3 regions of the Serratia sp. CoH_134_PS_4 genome follow, and region 1 is predicted to be linked to each of the others. Evidence: predicted binding sites of a transcription regulator. Region 1 holds the regulator's gene; each other region holds the start of a gene.
What was found. The regulator PhoB, encoded in region 1, activates phosphate uptake and scavenging genes when phosphate is short. The targets are predictions, from matches to a motif close to CTGTCATAAAACTGNCNNAT.
Positions count from the first base shown of each region.

Region 2: ugpB (sn-glycerol-3-phosphate ABC transporter substrate-binding protein UgpB) is a predicted target of PhoB. The motif match lies at 3,101-3,120, and genes of this name have one in related genera.
Region 3: AC2FCQ_RS16475 (PhoX family protein) is a predicted target of PhoB. The motif match lies at 4,382-4,401, and genes of this name have one in related genera.

Region 1 covers NZ_JBXWKI010000004.1:252,054-257,715, reverse strand. Annotated here, with positions in the region: gene sbcD (exonuclease subunit SbcD) at 1-876, opposite strand, end outside; gene phoB (phosphate response regulator transcription factor PhoB) at 1,092-1,781, shown strand; gene phoR (phosphate regulon sensor histidine kinase PhoR) at 1,806-3,122, shown strand; gene AC2FCQ_RS09525 (PstS family phosphate ABC transporter substrate-binding protein) at 3,138-4,076, shown strand; gene brnQ (branched-chain amino acid transport system II carrier protein) at 4,677-5,662, shown strand, end outside.
Region 2 covers NZ_JBXWKI010000007.1:32,674-38,335, reverse strand. Annotated here, with positions in the region: gene AC2FCQ_RS12665 (high-affinity branched-chain amino acid ABC transporter permease LivM) at 1-277, shown strand, start outside; gene livG (high-affinity branched-chain amino acid ABC transporter ATP-binding protein LivG) at 274-1,044, shown strand; gene livF (high-affinity branched-chain amino acid ABC transporter ATP-binding protein LivF) at 1,044-1,745, shown strand; gene AC2FCQ_RS12650 (aminotransferase-like domain-containing protein) at 1,848-3,035, shown strand; gene ugpB (sn-glycerol-3-phosphate ABC transporter substrate-binding protein UgpB) at 3,351-4,670, shown strand; gene ugpA (sn-glycerol-3-phosphate ABC transporter permease UgpA) at 4,833-5,662, shown strand, end outside.
Region 3 covers NZ_JBXWKI010000010.1:74,490-80,151, forward strand. Annotated here, with positions in the region: gene kefC (glutathione-regulated potassium-efflux system protein KefC) at 1-1,491, shown strand, start outside; gene AC2FCQ_RS16455 (LysE family translocator) at 1,630-2,244, opposite strand; gene AC2FCQ_RS16460 (threonine/serine exporter family protein) at 2,419-3,219, shown strand; gene AC2FCQ_RS16465 (threonine/serine exporter) at 3,216-3,680, shown strand; gene folA (type 3 dihydrofolate reductase) at 3,824-4,306, shown strand; gene AC2FCQ_RS16475 (PhoX family protein) at 4,502-5,662, shown strand, end outside.

The DNA.
Region 1 (5,662 bases):
TAAATCACCCTTAATAAGCTGCATAGGTTGGAAGCTGGGAATGTCCAGCGTACTGACCTGTTGCAAAGCACCTGCGGAGAAATCCACCATGAACACGCTTTTTGCTTTGCCCAATTCGTCGAAACTGAGTGGGATCGGCGAACCGCTGTAGCGAATGTGCTCGGATTTTGCGACGTTCTGCGCACGGTGAATATGCCCCAATGCGATGTAGTCGGCCGGTGGGAAAGCTTGCGCCGGGAAGGCATCCAGCGTGCCGATATAGATATCGCGCACGGAATCGGACGTGGTGACGCCAACCGTTGTCAGGTGGCCCGTGGCAACGATAGGCAGTGCCAGGCCGAGCGCGTCGCGGCGTGCACCGGCGGCGTGATAAAGCGTCTGGTAATGTTCTGCGATGGCCTCTTGCAGCGCCTGCTGTTTTTGCACGCCTGACTCACCGGCTCGGCTGGTAAGCAGATCTCGTGGGCGTAAGAACGGGATGGCGCACAGCACGGCGCCCGGTTGGCCGTCGCGTTGGTTCAGGACCACGATTTGCTGTTCGGTTTCAGCCTGCGCGTTGGCGATCACCGTCGTATTCAGGCAGGAAAGCAATTCACGCGACTCATTTAAGGTCGCCACGGAATCGTGGTTACCTCCCAGCACCACTAATTGGCAGCCGGTATGTTGCAGCTCTACCACGAAGCGGTTGTACAGTTCGCGGGCATAGCTGGGTGGCGAACCGGTATCGAACAGGTCCCCGGCGACGATCAGTGCATCCACCTGATGTTGCTCGATTTGGTCTATCAGCCAGCGCAGAAAAGCCTGGTGCTCGGCGGCACGGCTTTTGGTGAAAAAGTACTGGCCAAGATGCCAGTCAGAGGTGTGGATCAGGCGCATGACACTCCCGGGGCGATAAGCTAATGGCGGTGATTATAAAGGGCACCGCGGCGGCTGTCGTGACGGAATCATTATGACAACTGAATGATTTTTCTTTGACGTTGGAAATAATCGCTATGCTTACTGCCTATAACAGGGTGTTCTTTTCATAAAAGTGTCATAAAACTGACGCATAATGGCGCCCGCAGATAGCTAACACATTGGCAGGATTGACGATGGCAAGACGCATATTGGTGGTGGAAGATGAAGCGCCGATCCGTGAGATGGTGTGCTTTGTGTTGGAACAGAATGGTTACCAACCGTTGGAAGCCGAGGATTATGACAGTGCCGTGACACGCCTGTCTGAACCGTTCCCTGATTTAGTGTTGCTCGACTGGATGTTACCCGGGGGATCCGGCATTCAGTTTATCAAGCATATGAAGCGTGAAGCGCTAACCCGCGATATTCCGGTGATGATGCTGACAGCGCGTGGTGAAGAAGAAGACCGGGTTCGTGGTCTGGAAGTCGGTGCGGATGATTACATCACCAAACCGTTCTCGCCGAAGGAACTGGTGGCACGTATCAAGGCGGTAATGCGCCGTATTTCACCCATGGCAGTGGAAGAAGTGATTGAAATGCAAGGGCTGAGCCTGGACCCTTCCTCACACCGCGTGATGGCTAACGAGCAAGCGCTGGATATGGGGCCGACCGAGTTCAAGCTGTTGCACTTCTTTATGACCCACCCTGAGCGAGTTTATAGCCGCGAACAGTTGCTTAATCACGTCTGGGGCACTAACGTTTATGTGGAAGACCGCACCGTTGACGTGCATATCCGCCGACTCCGTAAGGCGTTAGAGACCACTGGTCATGACAAAATGGTTCAAACCGTTCGGGGCACAGGCTACCGATTCTCAACGCGCTACTGATCGCGCCGCGCTGGAGAATATGCCGTGTTAGAACGTCTATCCTGGAAGAGGCTGGCCCTGGAGCTGGCCCTTTTCTGCCTACCTGCCTTATTACTGGGGCTGATTTTCGGTTATCTGCCCTGGTTGCTGCTTGCCTCCGTGCTGGCTGCGCTGGTGTGGAACTTCTACAACCAACTTAAACTTTCTCACTGGCTGTGGGTTGACCGCAGCATGACACCGCCACCCGGGCGCTGGAGCTGGGAACCGCTGTTTTACGGCTTATACCAGATGCAACAGCGAAACCGTCGCCGACGTCGTGAGCTGGCGTTATTGATCAAACGTTTCCGCAGCGGCGCAGAGTCACTGCCTGATGCGGTGGTGATGACGACCGTTGAAGGTAACATCTTCTGGTGTAACGGGTTGGCGCAGCATCTGCTGGGTTTCCGTTGGCCTGAAGATAACGGCCAACACATCCTGAACCTGCTGCGTTATCCGGAATTCAGCCACTATCTGCAACAGCAGGAGTTCTCTCGACCGTTAACGCTGCAGTTGAACAATGAGCATTACGTTGAGTTTCGCGTGATGCCGTATTCAGAAGGGCAACTGTTGATGGTTGCGCGTGACGTTACACAAATGCGTCAGCTTGAAGGCGCCCGGCGCAACTTCTTTGCCAACGTCAGTCATGAGTTGCGTACTCCGCTGACGGTATTGCAGGGCTACCTGGAAATGATGAGCGACGAAGAGCTGGATGGTTCACTGCGGGGCAAGGCGTTGGGCACCATGCAGGAACAGACTCGCCGCATGGATGGTCTGGTCAAGCAGCTGCTGACACTGTCGCGTATTGAAGCCGCGCCAAATGTAGAAATGAACGAGCGGGTCGATATTCCGTTGATGCTGCGAGTGCTGCAACGCGAAGCGCAGTCATTGAGCGGCGGGAACCATGAGATTACTTTCCGGGTGAACGAACAGCTTAAGGTTTTTGGCAACGACGACCAGTTGCGCAGTGCGGTATCCAACCTGGTGTATAACGCTGTGAATCACACGCCAAAGGGCACCAATATTGAGGTGAGCTGGCAACAAACGCCAAGCGGCGCGCAGTTCCAGGTCAGTGATAACGGGCCGGGCATCGCTGCAGAGCATATTCCACGTCTGACCGAACGTTTTTACCGCGTTGATAAGGCGCGTTCACGCCAGACTGGCGGCAGTGGGTTGGGGTTGGCGATCGTTAAGCATGCATTAAGTCATCATGACGCACGTCTGGAGATCCTCAGCGAACAGGGCATGGGTACCCGATTCATTTTTACCTTGCCTAACCGGTTGATTGTTCCCGCAGCTTTATCAGAGAATGCGGTGAAAAATTAACGCGCGAGAGGCTCAATGATCCGAATTACCCGAGGGCTACTGCTTTGCCTGGTGCTGTTGGCGAGTCGTGGCGCGCTGGCGCAGCCGGACGGCATGCTGTCCGGTAATTTGTCGAGCGTCGGTTCCGATACGCTGGCAAATCTCATGGCGCTGTGGGCGCAAGATTTCAGTCAGCATTATCCCAACGTTAATTTGCAGATCCAGGCCGCGGGGTCCTCTACTGCCCCCACCGCATTGGCGGCAGGGGCGGCGCAGCTTGGGCCGATGAGCCGACCGATGAAAGCGGCAGAGGTTTCGGCGTTCGAACACCGCTACGGTTATGCGCCGTTGGCGGTACCGGTCGCTGTCGATGCGCTGGTCGTGTTGGTCCATCAGGACAACCCTCTGCGTGGGCTTAACCTGCAGCAGCTTGACCGAATTTTTTCCGCCACTCTGCGCTGTGGTGAAAGCCAACCGTTGACGCGCTGGGGGGAACTGGGGCTGACCGGTGATTGGCAGCAGCGAGCCTTGCAACGTTTTGGGCGTAATTCTGCCTCCGGTACTTACGGCTATTTCAAGCTGCGTGCGCTGTGCGGCGGCGACTTTATGCCGCGCGTCAATGAATTGCCCGGTTCTGCCTCGGTGGTGCAGGCCGTTGCCGGTTCACTCAATAGCATTGGTTACGCCAGCATCGGTTTTCGTGCCAGTGGTGTGCGGCTACTGCCGTTGGCTGAGTCTGGTGAAAACTATATCACTCCCAATGATGCCAATGTACGCAATGGCAGCTACCCGCTGTCGCGCTACCTGTATATCTACATCAATAAAGCGCCCAACCAGCCGTTGGAGCCGCTGACCGCAGCCTTCCTCGATCGCGTATTGTCCGATACCGGGCAAGACCTGGTTAATCACGACGGTTATCTGCCGCTGCCCCCCGATACCCTGCATAAAACCCGATTGGCATTGGGCTTGAAATAAGCGCTCCAGAAACACGCATCCTGATTTGGCGCTGCGCGGGCGGCGGCGAAGCGCCGCGTTTTGCAGCGGCTTGCACGCATGTTAAAGGTTGGCAGACAGCCGCAGTGGAATAAGCTGCAAAAACGCCATGAGCCTCTTTTGGCGGCTTTGATAAAGGCTGAAACCCGTTCATACCGCGCGGAAACTGAGTGTTTATTGGCGTTTTCGCGCGGACATTGGCTATAGGTTTCACGTTTTGTGAGATGGTTGCTCAAAAATGATACAAATCATGTATTGTATATTTATTGATAACCACTATGATCGACTGGTGCTTAAAGATTATCTGGTCGATAGCTCTGCTTTTTGTCATGCGTCTTGCCTTTCAACGCTATAAACGTTTAACTTAGGCCTCGTTGTCGGACTAAACCTCCATTTATAACTCTTAAAACTCTGCCCATCATCATGAGTGGTCACTTTCGAATAAGGACAAAACGCCGGAAAAAATGCGTTTTCTGCTCTTATTGGTCTCGCGATGAAATGGCAAGCCGGCAACCGGGTGGGGCATAACGCCACCACGATATCGGGCACTTTTTTTCATTTGAACAGGCAACACGACATCGTATGAGTCATCGTTTAACGTCAAAAGATATTATTGCATTGGGTTTTATGACCTTTGCCTTATTCGTCGGTGCTGGGAATATCATTTTCCCGCCGATGGTCGGTTTACAGTCCGGTGAACACGTCTGGACCGCAGCTATCGGCTTCCTGATTACCGCTGTCGGCCTACCGGTAATGACCGTGATTGCCTTGGCTCGTGTGGGTGGCGGCATTGACGCCCTGAGCACGCCAATTGGCCGTCGCGCGGGTTTGCTGCTGGCAACGGTCTGCTATCTGGCCGTCGGCCCACTGTTTGCTACGCCGCGCACCGCGACCGTTTCCTTCGAAGTGGGTATTGCCCCCCTGACCGGTGATGGCGCCATGCCGTTGTTTATTTATAGCCTGGTGTATTTCGCCCTGGTGATCGGCATTTCCCTGTATCCGGGCCGTCTGCTCGATACCGTGGGACACGTGTTGGCACCGCTGAAAATTGTTGCGCTGGGTGCACTCGGCATTGCCGCGCTGGCCTGGCCTGCGGGTACGCCAATTCCGGCGACTGAGGTTTATCAGAACGTTCCGTTCTCTACCGGTTTCGTTAACGGCTATCTGACCATGGATACGCTGGGTGCGCTGGTGTTCGGTATCGTTATCGTTAATGCCGCGCGTTCCCGTGGTGTTAAAGATGCCGGTCTGCTGACGCGTTATACCATTCTGGCCGGTTTGATCGCCGGTGTCGGCCTGACGCTGGTTTACTTGAGCCTGTTCAAACTGGGTTCCGGTAGCGGCGTGCTGGTTCCTGATGCCACCAACGGTGCGGTGATTCTGCATGCTTACGTGCAAAACACCTTCGGTGGGTTGGGCAGTTTCTTCCTGGCGGCCTTGATTTTCATCGCCTGTATGGTAACGGCCGTGGGCCTGACCTGCGCCTGTGCCGAGTTCTTCGCCCAGTACCTGCCGTTCTCCTATAAGACGCTGGTGTTTATCCTGGGGCTGTTCTCGATGTTGGTTTC
Region 2 (5,662 bases), on a different contig from region 1:
CAGCCCGGAATCCTTTACCTTCGTCGAGTCGGCCTTTGTTTTGGCGATCGTGGTATTGGGCGGCATGGGGTCGCAGTTTGCCGTGATCCTGGCGGCGATTCTGCTGGTTGTGTCGCGCGAATTGATGCGGGATCTTAACGAATACAGCATGTTGCTGCTGGGTGCCCTGATGGTGTTGATGATGATTTGGCGGCCGCAGGGGCTGCTGCCGATGAAGCGGCCACAGTTAAAACTGAAGACGGCGGATATCCACGCAGGTAAGGGGGAGCAAGCATGAGCATGCAACCTTTACTGAAGGTCGAAGGGTTGTCGATGCGTTTCGGCGGCTTATTGGCGGTCAATAACGTGGCGCTGGAGCTCAATGAAGGCGAGATTGTTTCGCTCATCGGCCCGAATGGCGCGGGTAAAACCACGGTGTTTAACTGCCTGACCGGTTTCTACCGCCCGACCGGCGGCACCATCAAACTGCGCGAACGCCATCTGGAAGGGTTACCTGGCCAGACGATTGCCCGTATGGGCGTAGTGCGAACTTTCCAGCACGTGCGGCTGTTCCGTGAAATGACCGTGATTGAAAACCTGTTAGTTGCACAGCATCAACATCTGAAAAGCGGCGTTTTCGCCGGGCTGTTGAAAACCCCGGCCTTTCGCCGCGCCGAAGCCGACGCGCTGGAACGTGCCTCGGTGTGGCTGCAACGGGTTGGCCTGTTAGAGATGGCTAACCGGTCTGCAGGTAACCTGGCGTACGGCCAACAACGTCGCTTGGAGATTGCGCGCTGCATGGTTACACGGCCGGAGTTGCTGATGCTGGATGAGCCGGCGGCGGGTCTGAACCCGAAGGAAACCGACGAACTGGATCACCTGATTATCGAACTGCGTCATCAGCATAAGGTCTCGGTGTTGCTGATTGAACACGATATGAAGTTGGTGATGGGCATTTCCGATCGCATCTACGTGGTAAACCAGGGTACGCCGCTGGCACAGGGCACTCCGGCAGAAATTCGTAACAACCCGGACGTGATCCGGGCGTATTTGGGGGAAGCTTAATGTTGTCATTTAATCAGGTGTCCGCCCATTACGGCAAAATCCAGGCGTTGCATCAGGTTAGCCTGAACATCAATCAGGGTGAGATTGTCACCCTGATTGGCGCGAACGGTGCCGGTAAAACCACGTTACTCGGCACGCTGTGCGGTGAACCGCGTGCCAGCGAGGGGAGTATCACTTTTCTCGATCAGGACATTACCCAGTGGCAAACGTCGCGCATCATGCGTGAGGCCGTGGCGATTGTGCCTGAAGGGCGGCGGGTGTTTTCGCGCATGACCGTGGAAGAGAATCTGGCGATGGGCGGTTTCTTTGCCGATCGTCATCAGTATCAGCAGCGAATTGAACGGGTATTCAGCCTGTTCCCGCGCCTGTTGGAGCGCCGTACTCAGCGCTCTGGCACCATGTCTGGCGGTGAACAGCAGATGTTGGCGATTGGTCGTGCGCTGATGAGCCAGCCGAAGTTACTGTTGCTCGATGAACCGTCTCTGGGGTTGGCGCCGATCATCATTCAGCAGATTTTTGACATTATTCAGCAACTGCGCGAAGAGGGTATGACGATCTTCCTGGTGGAGCAAAACGCCAATCAGGCGCTGAAATTGGCCGATCGTGGTTATGTACTGGAAAACGGGCGCGTGGTGTTGGAAGATACGGGAGCCGCATTGTTAGCAAACGAAGCAGTTAGGTCGGCGTATCTGGGCGGTTGAAATACCCGTCAAAGCCGTAGGGGACGAATATATTCGTCCCGAGTGATTCGGGCGCAATATACAGCGCCCCTACAAAGTTTTTAACGATTACGAGAAGAAGAAATGAACACAGAAGGGTTACTCGCGCAGCGCATCGTAAAAGTAAAAAGCTCGGCAATTCGTGAATTGCTCAAGCACAGTAAGATGGAAAATGTCATTTCGCTGGCGGGCGGCATCCCCTCTGATGCCCTGTTTGATTTCGAAGGGTTGAGTATCGCAACCCATCAGGCAATCACTGAGCAACCGAAGAGTGCCTTCCAGTATGGCTTGACCGAAGGTAGCCCAGTGCTGCGCGAGCGTATCTGTGCGCTGTGCGCCCAGCGCGGTGTTTCTGCTACCGCCGACGAAGTGATGGTGACTGCGGGTTCCCAGCAGGCGCTGGATCTGGTGATGCGTGCCATCGTTAACCCAGGCGACGTGTTTGTGGTGGAGCGCCCGACGTATCTGGCGGCATTACAGACGCTGGAACTGGCAGAGGCCAACATCATGTCGGTGTCATCCGACAGTGATGGCATGGTGGTTGAAGAACTGGCAGAACTGCTCAAGACACAGCGCATTAAAGGTGTGTACGTTGTGCCTAATTTCGGCAACCCAAGCGGCATTACGCTGAGTGCACCGCGCCGCGAGCTGTTAGTGAAGCTGGCGGCCGAGCACAACTTCCTGATTATTGAGGATGACCCGTACGGTGAGCTGCGTTTCACCGACGAGCGTAACGCCACCTTGCACCAGATTTCCCAACAGCTGCTGGGCCATACCGATAATATTATCTACACCTCGACCTTCTCCAAGATCCTGGCACCGGGCTTGCGTTTGGGTTGGGCGATTTTGCCGCCGTTTTTGCTGCATAAAGTGGCGATCATCAAGCAGGCGGCAGATCTGCATGCCAGTGCGTTGTCACAGAGCATTGTAGAATGTTATCTGGGACTGGATCGTTTACCGGCGCAGATAGAAAAGATCCGTGCGGCGTACAAGCAAAAAGGTGAGATCCTGGCTGGCCTGGTGGAGAAAGAGTTGGGCGAGCATATCAGCTTCGATATGCCGAAAGGCGGAATGTTTCTGTGGGCGCGTTTCCGTCAGCCGTTCAACGCCACCGAATGGCTGAAAACCACTCTGCAACAGGGCGTGGTATTTGTGCCAGGAGAATACTTCTTCTCTGACAACCCGGACCGTTCGACTTTCCGCCTGTCGTTTGCCACGGCCACTGAACAGCAGATGCAAGAAGCTGTAGCCCGCCTGCGTCGCTCACTGTAATTCCCGCGGCGGCGGGGGAGTATTCCCTGCCGCTGACATCAAACCGCAACCTGCACTTCACCCTCTCGTCACATTACTGTCATCTCACGGTTATTTTTCTGTCATTCGAACATGGCATGTTAGCTTCCGAACAAAAAACTGATTCTTTTCGCTCACGCGCTTATTGCCCCAATAGATTTCACGTTGCAGCAAGGCGGCAACCGCCATAATTCCCTGGAGCTTACAGAGGTAAGTGACAGGAGTGATGAAGGGAAGCCAACGCAGCGGCAACTGGAAAGATGCAGGGGATACACCAGCTTTTTTCAGGAGTTAGGCATGCTCACCTACGCTATTCGCAAAACTACGCTGTGCGTCGCGTTGACCCTGGCGGTCAGCACTCATGCACTGGCGGCGACCGAAATCCCGTTCTGGCATTCGATGGAAGGCGAACTGGGTAAAGAAGTGGACTCCCTGGCGGACCGCTTTAACCAATCGCATCCCGACGTCAAAATTGTTCCGGTTTATAAAGGTAACTACGAACAGAACCTGGCGGCGGGCATCGCAGCCTATCGCTCTGGTAAAGCGCCGGCGATTTTGCAGGTGTATGAGGTGGGCACGGCAACCATGATGGCCAGTAAGGCGATCAAGCCAGTGTATGAAGTGTTTAAAGATGCCGGTATCAATTTTGATGAGTCGGTGTTCGTGCCGACGGTGGCAGGTTATTACACCGACAACAAGAGCGGTCACCTGCTGTCTCAGCCGTTCAACAGCTCTACCCCGGTACTGTATTACAACAAAGATGCCTTCAAAAAGGCTGGCCTGAACCCGGACCAGCCACCAAAAACGTGGCAAGAGCTGGCTGCGGATACCGCTAAACTGCGTGAAGCCGGTATGAAGTGCGGCTACGCGAGTGGCTGGCAGGGTTGGATCCAACTCGAGAACTTCAGTGCCTGGCACGGTGTGCCGTTCGCCACGGAAAATAACGGGTTCGGTGGCACCAGCGCTCAGTTGACGTTCAACAAACCGCTTCAGGTCAAGCATATCCAACTGCTGGAAGACATGAACAAGAAGGGTGATTTCACCTACTTTGGCCGTAAAGACGAATCTACCGAGAAGTTCTACAGCGGTGATTGCGCCATTACTACCGCCTCCTCCGGTTCGCTGGCAGATATTAAGCACTACGCCAAATTTAACTACGGTGTAGGCATGATGCCTTATGACGCTGATGCCAAAAATGCACCACAGAACGCCATCATTGGTGGCGCGAGTTTGTGGGTGATGAACGGCAAAGATGCCGCTACTTACAAGGGTGTCGCTGAATTCCTGCAGTATCTGGCCCAACCGGAAATCGCTGCCGAATGGCATCAGAAAACCGGTTATCTGCCGATCACAACCGCAGCGTACGACCTGACCAAGCAACAGGGCTTCTATGAGAAGAACCCTGGGGCTGATGTAGCAACGCGTCAGATGCTGAACAAGCCGCCATTGCCGTTCACCAAGGGCCTGCGTCTGGGTAACATGCCGCAGATCCGTACCGTCGTGGATGAAGAGCTGGAAAGCGTGTGGACCGGCAAGAAAACGCCACAACAGGCGCTGGATGCCGCTGTGCAGCGTGGTGATGTCCTGCTGCGCCGTTTCGAGTCTCAGACTAAGTAATAACGGCTACTGCGTTTCGCCATTCTGGGATTGGGCAGTGCTCGCTTTCCTCGTGGACGTTGTGTCCGCTCCGGAAGCCGTGCGCTGTCCGTACCCAGACTGGCTTTGCTCGCGACGCCATGGGCCGAGTCGCCCGTCTTTTGTCTTCATGAGTCCCTGATTATGAGCTCACATCGTCCCGGTTTCGGCTGTAGCTGGTTGCCCTATGTATTGGTGCTGCCGCAGCTGTTGATTACCGCAATCTTCTTCCTGTGGCCTGCCGGTGAGGCGCTGTGGTATTCAGTGCAAAGCCTCGATCCGTTTGGTCTGTCCAGCCAGTTTGTCGGGCTGGATAACTTTACTCAGTTGTTCCACGACCCGTACTACCTCGATTCGTTTTATACCACGCTGATTTTCAGTTTCCTGGTCGCAGGTATCGGGCTGGTGGTGTCGTTGTTCTTCGCCGCGTTGGTGGATTATGTGCTGCGCGGTAGCCGGATTTACCGGACGCTGATGATTTTGCCTTATGCCGTGGCCCCTGCGGTGGCGGCGGTGCTGTGGATCTTCCTGTTTAACCCGGGTCTGGGGTTGATTACCCACTTCCTCAATGGGGTGGGCTACAACTGGAACCATGCGCAGAACAGCGGACAAGCGATGTTCTTGGTAGTGCTGGCGTCGGTATGGCAGCAAATCAGCTATAACTTTCTGTTTTTCCTGGCGGCGTTACAGTCCATTCCGCGCTCTCTGGTCGAAGCGGCAGCCATTGACGGTGCTGGCCCGGTACGTCGTTTCTTCAACCTGGTATTGCCGTTGATCACGCCGGTGAGCTTTTTCCTGCTGGTCGTGAACCTGGTGTATGCCTTCTTCGATACCTTCCCGGTGATCGATGCCGCGACTGGCGGCGGGCCTGTACAGTCCACGACCACGTTGATCTACAAGATCTACCGCGAAGGCTTTGCGGGCCTGGATCTGTCCAGCTCAGCGGCGCAGTCGGTGATCCTGATGCTGTTGGT
Region 3 (5,662 bases), on a different contig from region 1:
ACTCTGGCATTGTCTTCCACCGCGATTGCCATGCAGGCCATGAGTGAGCGTAACCTGACGCCATCGCCGATTGGTCGCAGCGCGTTTGCGGCGTTGTTATTCCAGGATATCGCGGCGATCCCTTTGGTCGCGATGATTCCGCTATTGGCCAGCAGCGGTACTGCGACCACGTTGGCATCATTCGCCCTGTCGGCTGCCAAGGTGGTTGGGGCATTGGCGACGGTGGTACTGCTTGGTCGCTATGTCACTCGACCGTTGCTGCATTTTGTCGCCCGTTCCGGTATGCGCGAAGTCTTCAGCGCCGTAGCACTGTTCCTGGTCTTTGGTTTTGGCATTCTGCTGGAAATGGCCGGGCTGTCGATGGCGATGGGGGCTTTCCTCGCTGGGGTGATGTTAGCGAGTTCTGAATACCGCCACGCATTGGAAAGCGATATTCAGCCATTCAAAGGGCTGTTACTCGGGCTGTTCTTCATCGGTGTCGGCATGTCTATCGACTTCGGCACCCTGTTCCACCACCCGTTGCTGATCGCGTCGCTACTGCTGGGCTTTATGCTGATTAAAGCAGCGTTACTGTGGCTGATTGGGCCGTGGCTGGGGGTGCCAAAACGTCAGCGTGGCATGTTTGCCATCTTGTTAGGTCAGGGCAGTGAGTTTGCTTTTGTGATCTTTGCGGCTGCGCAACTGGCTGGGGTCTTGCCGCCAGAATGGGCTAAGTCATTGACGCTGTCAGTGGCCCTGTCGATGGCGATGACCCCCTTGTTGTTGGTCGTGGCCGCCCGGCTTGAGAAGAACGCGCCGAAAGATGAACGTCCGGCGGATGAGATTGACGATGAGAATGCCAGCGTAATCATTGCCGGGTTTGGTCGCTTCGGCCAGATTGCCGGCCGTTTATTGCTGGCCAATGGTGTGCATACCGTGGTGTTGGATCACGACCCAGACCATATTGAAACTCTGCGTAAGTTCGACACGAAAGTATTTTATGGCGATGCCACCCGTGCCGAACTGCTGGAAGCGGCGGGGGCAGAGCACGCCAAGGTGCTGATTAATGCTATCGACGACGTAGAGGCCAACTTGCAACTGACCGAACTGGCCAAGCGGCATTTCCCGCATCTGAAGGTGGTGGCGCGTGCACGTGACGTTGATCACTGGTATCAGCTGCGGCAGTTGGGGGTGGAAAGCCCGGAACGTGAAACCTTTGAAAGTTCACTGCGTATCGGTCGTGAAGCACTGGAGCTGCTGGGGCTTGATGCCTACGAGGCACGTGAGAAAGCCGATACCTTCCGGCGTTATAACCAGAAAATGCTGGAGGAAACGCTGGAGAATTACCAGGATACAGAATTCCGCATTGCCAGCTTGCAGCGGGCCAAAGAGATGCTCAGCGCTGCTATCGAGCAGGACCAAAATCGGCTGGCGAGAGTACAGCAAAGTGGTTGGCGTGGCAGTATTGACGGTAAGGCACCGGAGGATGAGGTGGTAGAAGCCAAGGGATAATCATGCTGATATTGACCCAAAGTACGGGGTGTTGCGGTTAAGCGGCAAGTCCATGAATCCCCGGGAGCTTGGTGAGCCAAGTGACCGGGGTAAATGTATGCCGTCAACAACGCGGCAGCGACAGGTAAGAAGGGGCAATTAACTGAGCGCGACCTTGATACCCAAGGCAATCAGCATGCCGCCCAGCACTTTGTCGACGATCTTCTGGGTCTTTTCCAGCCCACGGCGTACCGGCCCGCTTTGTATCAGGAATACCAACGCCGGCCACCAGAGGGCAGACAGCCCAAGAATAATCCCTGCGTACCAGAGTTTTTCGCCCAGCCCAGAGTTGATCTGCAGTACCTGAGTGAATACCGCCAGGAAGAATAACGTGGCTTTTGGGTTAAGCAGATTACACAGATACCCTTGTACAAAGGCGCTTTTCAGGCTCACCTGCTGTTGCGGTAGATTACTGACATTCATCTTGCTGCCACCGCGTGACAGTAACGCCTGAATACCAACCCAAATCAGGTATACCGCCCCCGCGTATTTCAGCACATTAAACAACCAGGGTGTGGTCGTGATCACCACCGCCAAGCCGGCGACACAGTAAGACATATGGGTCGCGACACCGCAGAACACACCGAAGGCGGTCATCATGGCAGCCAGCCGCGGATAACGGGCCGCGTTTTTGATCACCAGGAAAAAATCCGGACCTGGCGATAGCATCCCTAAAGCGGCAATACCGGCAACGAACAGCGAAGTTTCAAGCATGATTTGACTCTCTGCACAAAAGGCCCAATTGCGCTGATAATAACGCCGCTTCTCCTGATGCGCATCAACCAAATGAGGTAATGTTTGACTCTATGATAAACATTCCTGCCCGCCGTCTTTCAAGCCGCAGTAGTGAAAGCCAGAGGGTCTACTCAGCGCGAACCCCGGGACATTATGCAACAGCCGACAACGACAGACATCCCGCCGCCACAGCGGCAACAACGTGAAATCACTCGGCTGTGCATTCAGTGTGCTTTGCTGCTGTTACAACATGGCGCTGAAAGCACGGTAGTGGAGCAGTTATCGACTCGGCTGGGGATGGCGCTGGGGATGGACAGCGTGGAAAGTTCGATCTCGGCCAATGCGGTCGTGCTGACGACGCTCAGTAAAGGTGAATGCCTGACCACGACACGCAAGAATGTTGACCGCGGCATCAATATGCAGATGGTGACCGAGGTACAACACATCGTCATTTTGGCGGAGCATCGGCTCGCCGATGCGCATGACGTAGCCCGGCGTTTCGAGAAAATCCGTCCGCTGCGTTACCCACGCTGGTTGGTCGTGTTGATGGTGGCGCTGTCTTGCGGCTGCTTCAGCGTATTGAACGGTGGTGATCAAAAAGCATTTGCAGTCACCTTTATCGCCAGTGGCCTGGCGATGTCTGTGCGCCAAATGTTGACGGCTCGTCATATGAATCCGCTGATTAACTTTTGCCTGACGGCGTTTGTCGCTACATCGGTTTCCGGCCTGCTACTGCGATTGCCGGTGTTTAGTCAAACCTCCACGGTGGCGATGGCGGCCAGCGTACTGCTGCTGGTGCCCGGATTCCCGCTGATTAACGCGGTCGCCGATATGTTCAAGGGGCACATTAATACTGGTTTGGCGCGTTGGGCGATGGCGAGCTTGCTGACGTTGGCCACCTGTATCGGTGTAGTGATGGCGATGGCGCTATGGGATCTGCGGGGGTGGTCATGAGTTTGCTTTGGGCCTTACTGCAGGACATGTTGCTGGCGGCGGTGCCGGCGCTGGGCTTTGCCATGGTATTCAACGTGCCGCTGCGTGCCTTGCGTTATTGCGCATTGTTGGGCGCGGTGGGCCACGGTTCCCGTATGCTGATGATGCACGCAGGAATGAACATCGAATGGGCGTCGCTGCTGGCAGCTATTTTGATTGGCATCATCGGCATTTATTGGTCTCGCTGGCTGCTGGCACACCCAAAGGTGTTTACCGTGGCAGCCGTGATCCCGATGTTCCCCGGTATCTCCGCGTATACCGCGATGATCTCAGTGGTTGAGATTTCGCATTTGGGTTATAGCGAGGCGCTGATGGCCACGATGATGAGTAATTTTCTCAAGGCCTGTTTTATCGTCGGCGCGTTATCGATCGGGCTGTCATTGCCTGGGCTTTGGTTGTATCGCAAACGTCCCGGCGTCTGAGGATTTACGGGCAAGAAAATATGGGTATTAGTTATGCTGATAAGAGCTATCTTATATATTCATATTGCTTGATTAGCCTATCGACGGCAGATAGGGCTTTACGTATAGTGTGAGCAATTTTGCTGCCTACACAGGGTTTAACAATGATTATCAGCCTGATCGCTGCCTTGGCGGCGGATCGCGTTATTGGTATGGAAAACGCCATGCCGTGGCACCTGCCAGCAGATTTAGCGTGGTTTAAACGTAACACGCTGAATAAACCGGTTATTATGGGCCGTAAAACTTTCGAGTCCATTGGTCGCCCGTTGCCGGGGCGCCATAATATCGTTTTAAGCAGCCGTCCTGGCAGTGAAACCGGGGTGACCTGGGCGACGTCACTGGACGAAGCACTGGCCGCTGCTGGCGATGTCGAAGAAGTCATGGTGATGGGGGGGGGGCGTATTTATACCCAATTCCTGCCACGCGCCAACCGCATGTACCTGACGCATATCGATGCCGAAGTCGGTGGTGACACCCATTTCCCGGACTATGAGCCGGACGAATGGGAAACTTCGTTCAGTGAGTTCCACGATGCTGACGAGCTGAATTCTCACAGCTATTGCTTCGAGATTTTAGAACACCGCTAATCACCGGGTGTTAGCCATATCCTCCAAAGGGCGCAAGAGATTGCGTCCTTTGTCGTTTCTGCGGCAAAAGGTTTTCTGACTTTCAACTGTAACATTTTCGTCACATTTCCTGATTAGTATGAAGCCCAACTCTGAGCGCCCGGCAACTCTGGTGAATCTTGATCGCGGCGCCATATTAAAAAAGGAAATAAACCTATGACGACTAAAATTGAGCAATTAGATGCCGATCGCCTGACCGACCCCACCCGCCGCAAGTTACTGCTGGGCAGCGCAGGTGCCGTTGGCCTGGCCGGTTTCCTCGGCGGCGGTATTTGGACCCTATCCGCCGACGCATTGGCAGAAGATTTACCGCCAAACAAGCTGTTGGGCTTCAAGGGCATTGCAGCCTCAACCGCGGATGAGGTGGCGATTGCACCGGGATATCGCGCGGAGGTGCTGATCTCTTGGGGGGAACCGTTGGTTGAGGGCGCTGCCGCTTTTGACCCGCAGGGCAATAACAGCGCCGCCGACCAGGAAAAGCAGTTTGGTGATAACAACGATGGCATGAGTTTCTTCCCGATTGATGACAATCACGGCGTGATGGCCATCAACAACGAATACGTTAATGAGCAGTATCTCTTTGCCCATGGTGGCACCAAAGCCACCAGCCTGGAGGACGTGCGTAAATCACAAGCCGCACATGGTGTTTCCATTGTTGCGGTGCGCCGCGACGGTGACAGCCAACGCTGGGAAGTAGAGCGTCCGTCACGCTATAACCGCCGTATCACGGCCAATACCGAAATGCAGTTCAGCGGCCCGGCTGCCGGCCACCCGTTGTTGCAGACGGCGGCTGATCCTAGCGGACGCAAGGTGTTGGGCACCTTCGGCAACTGTGCTAACGGGAAAACGCCCTGGGGCACTTACCTGACCTGCGAAGAGAATTTTGATACTTATTTTGGTACTCACCAGGCGGATTACAAGACGACGGCAGAACAGAAACGCTACACGCTGAAAGTGAGCGAACCGGAGCGTAACTGGCCGGATTATGACGAGCGTTTTGATGTGGCGAAAAATCCAAACGAATTCAACCGCCACGGTTGGATTGTCGAAATCGACCCAATGAATCCAACGTCGACACCGATCAAACACACCGCTCTGGGGCGCTTCAAGCATGAAAATGCTGCCGTTACTGTCGCAAAGGATGGCCGCCTGGTTGTTTACATGGGGGACGATGAGCGTGGTGAGCACATTTATAAATACGTTTCCAAGGGTGTGGTTGACGTGGCTAACCCTGCCAATAATCGTACCCTGTTGGACGAAGGCACGCTGTATGTGGCGCAGTTTGATGGCGATGCCGCCGGGACGCCGTTGAAGGGC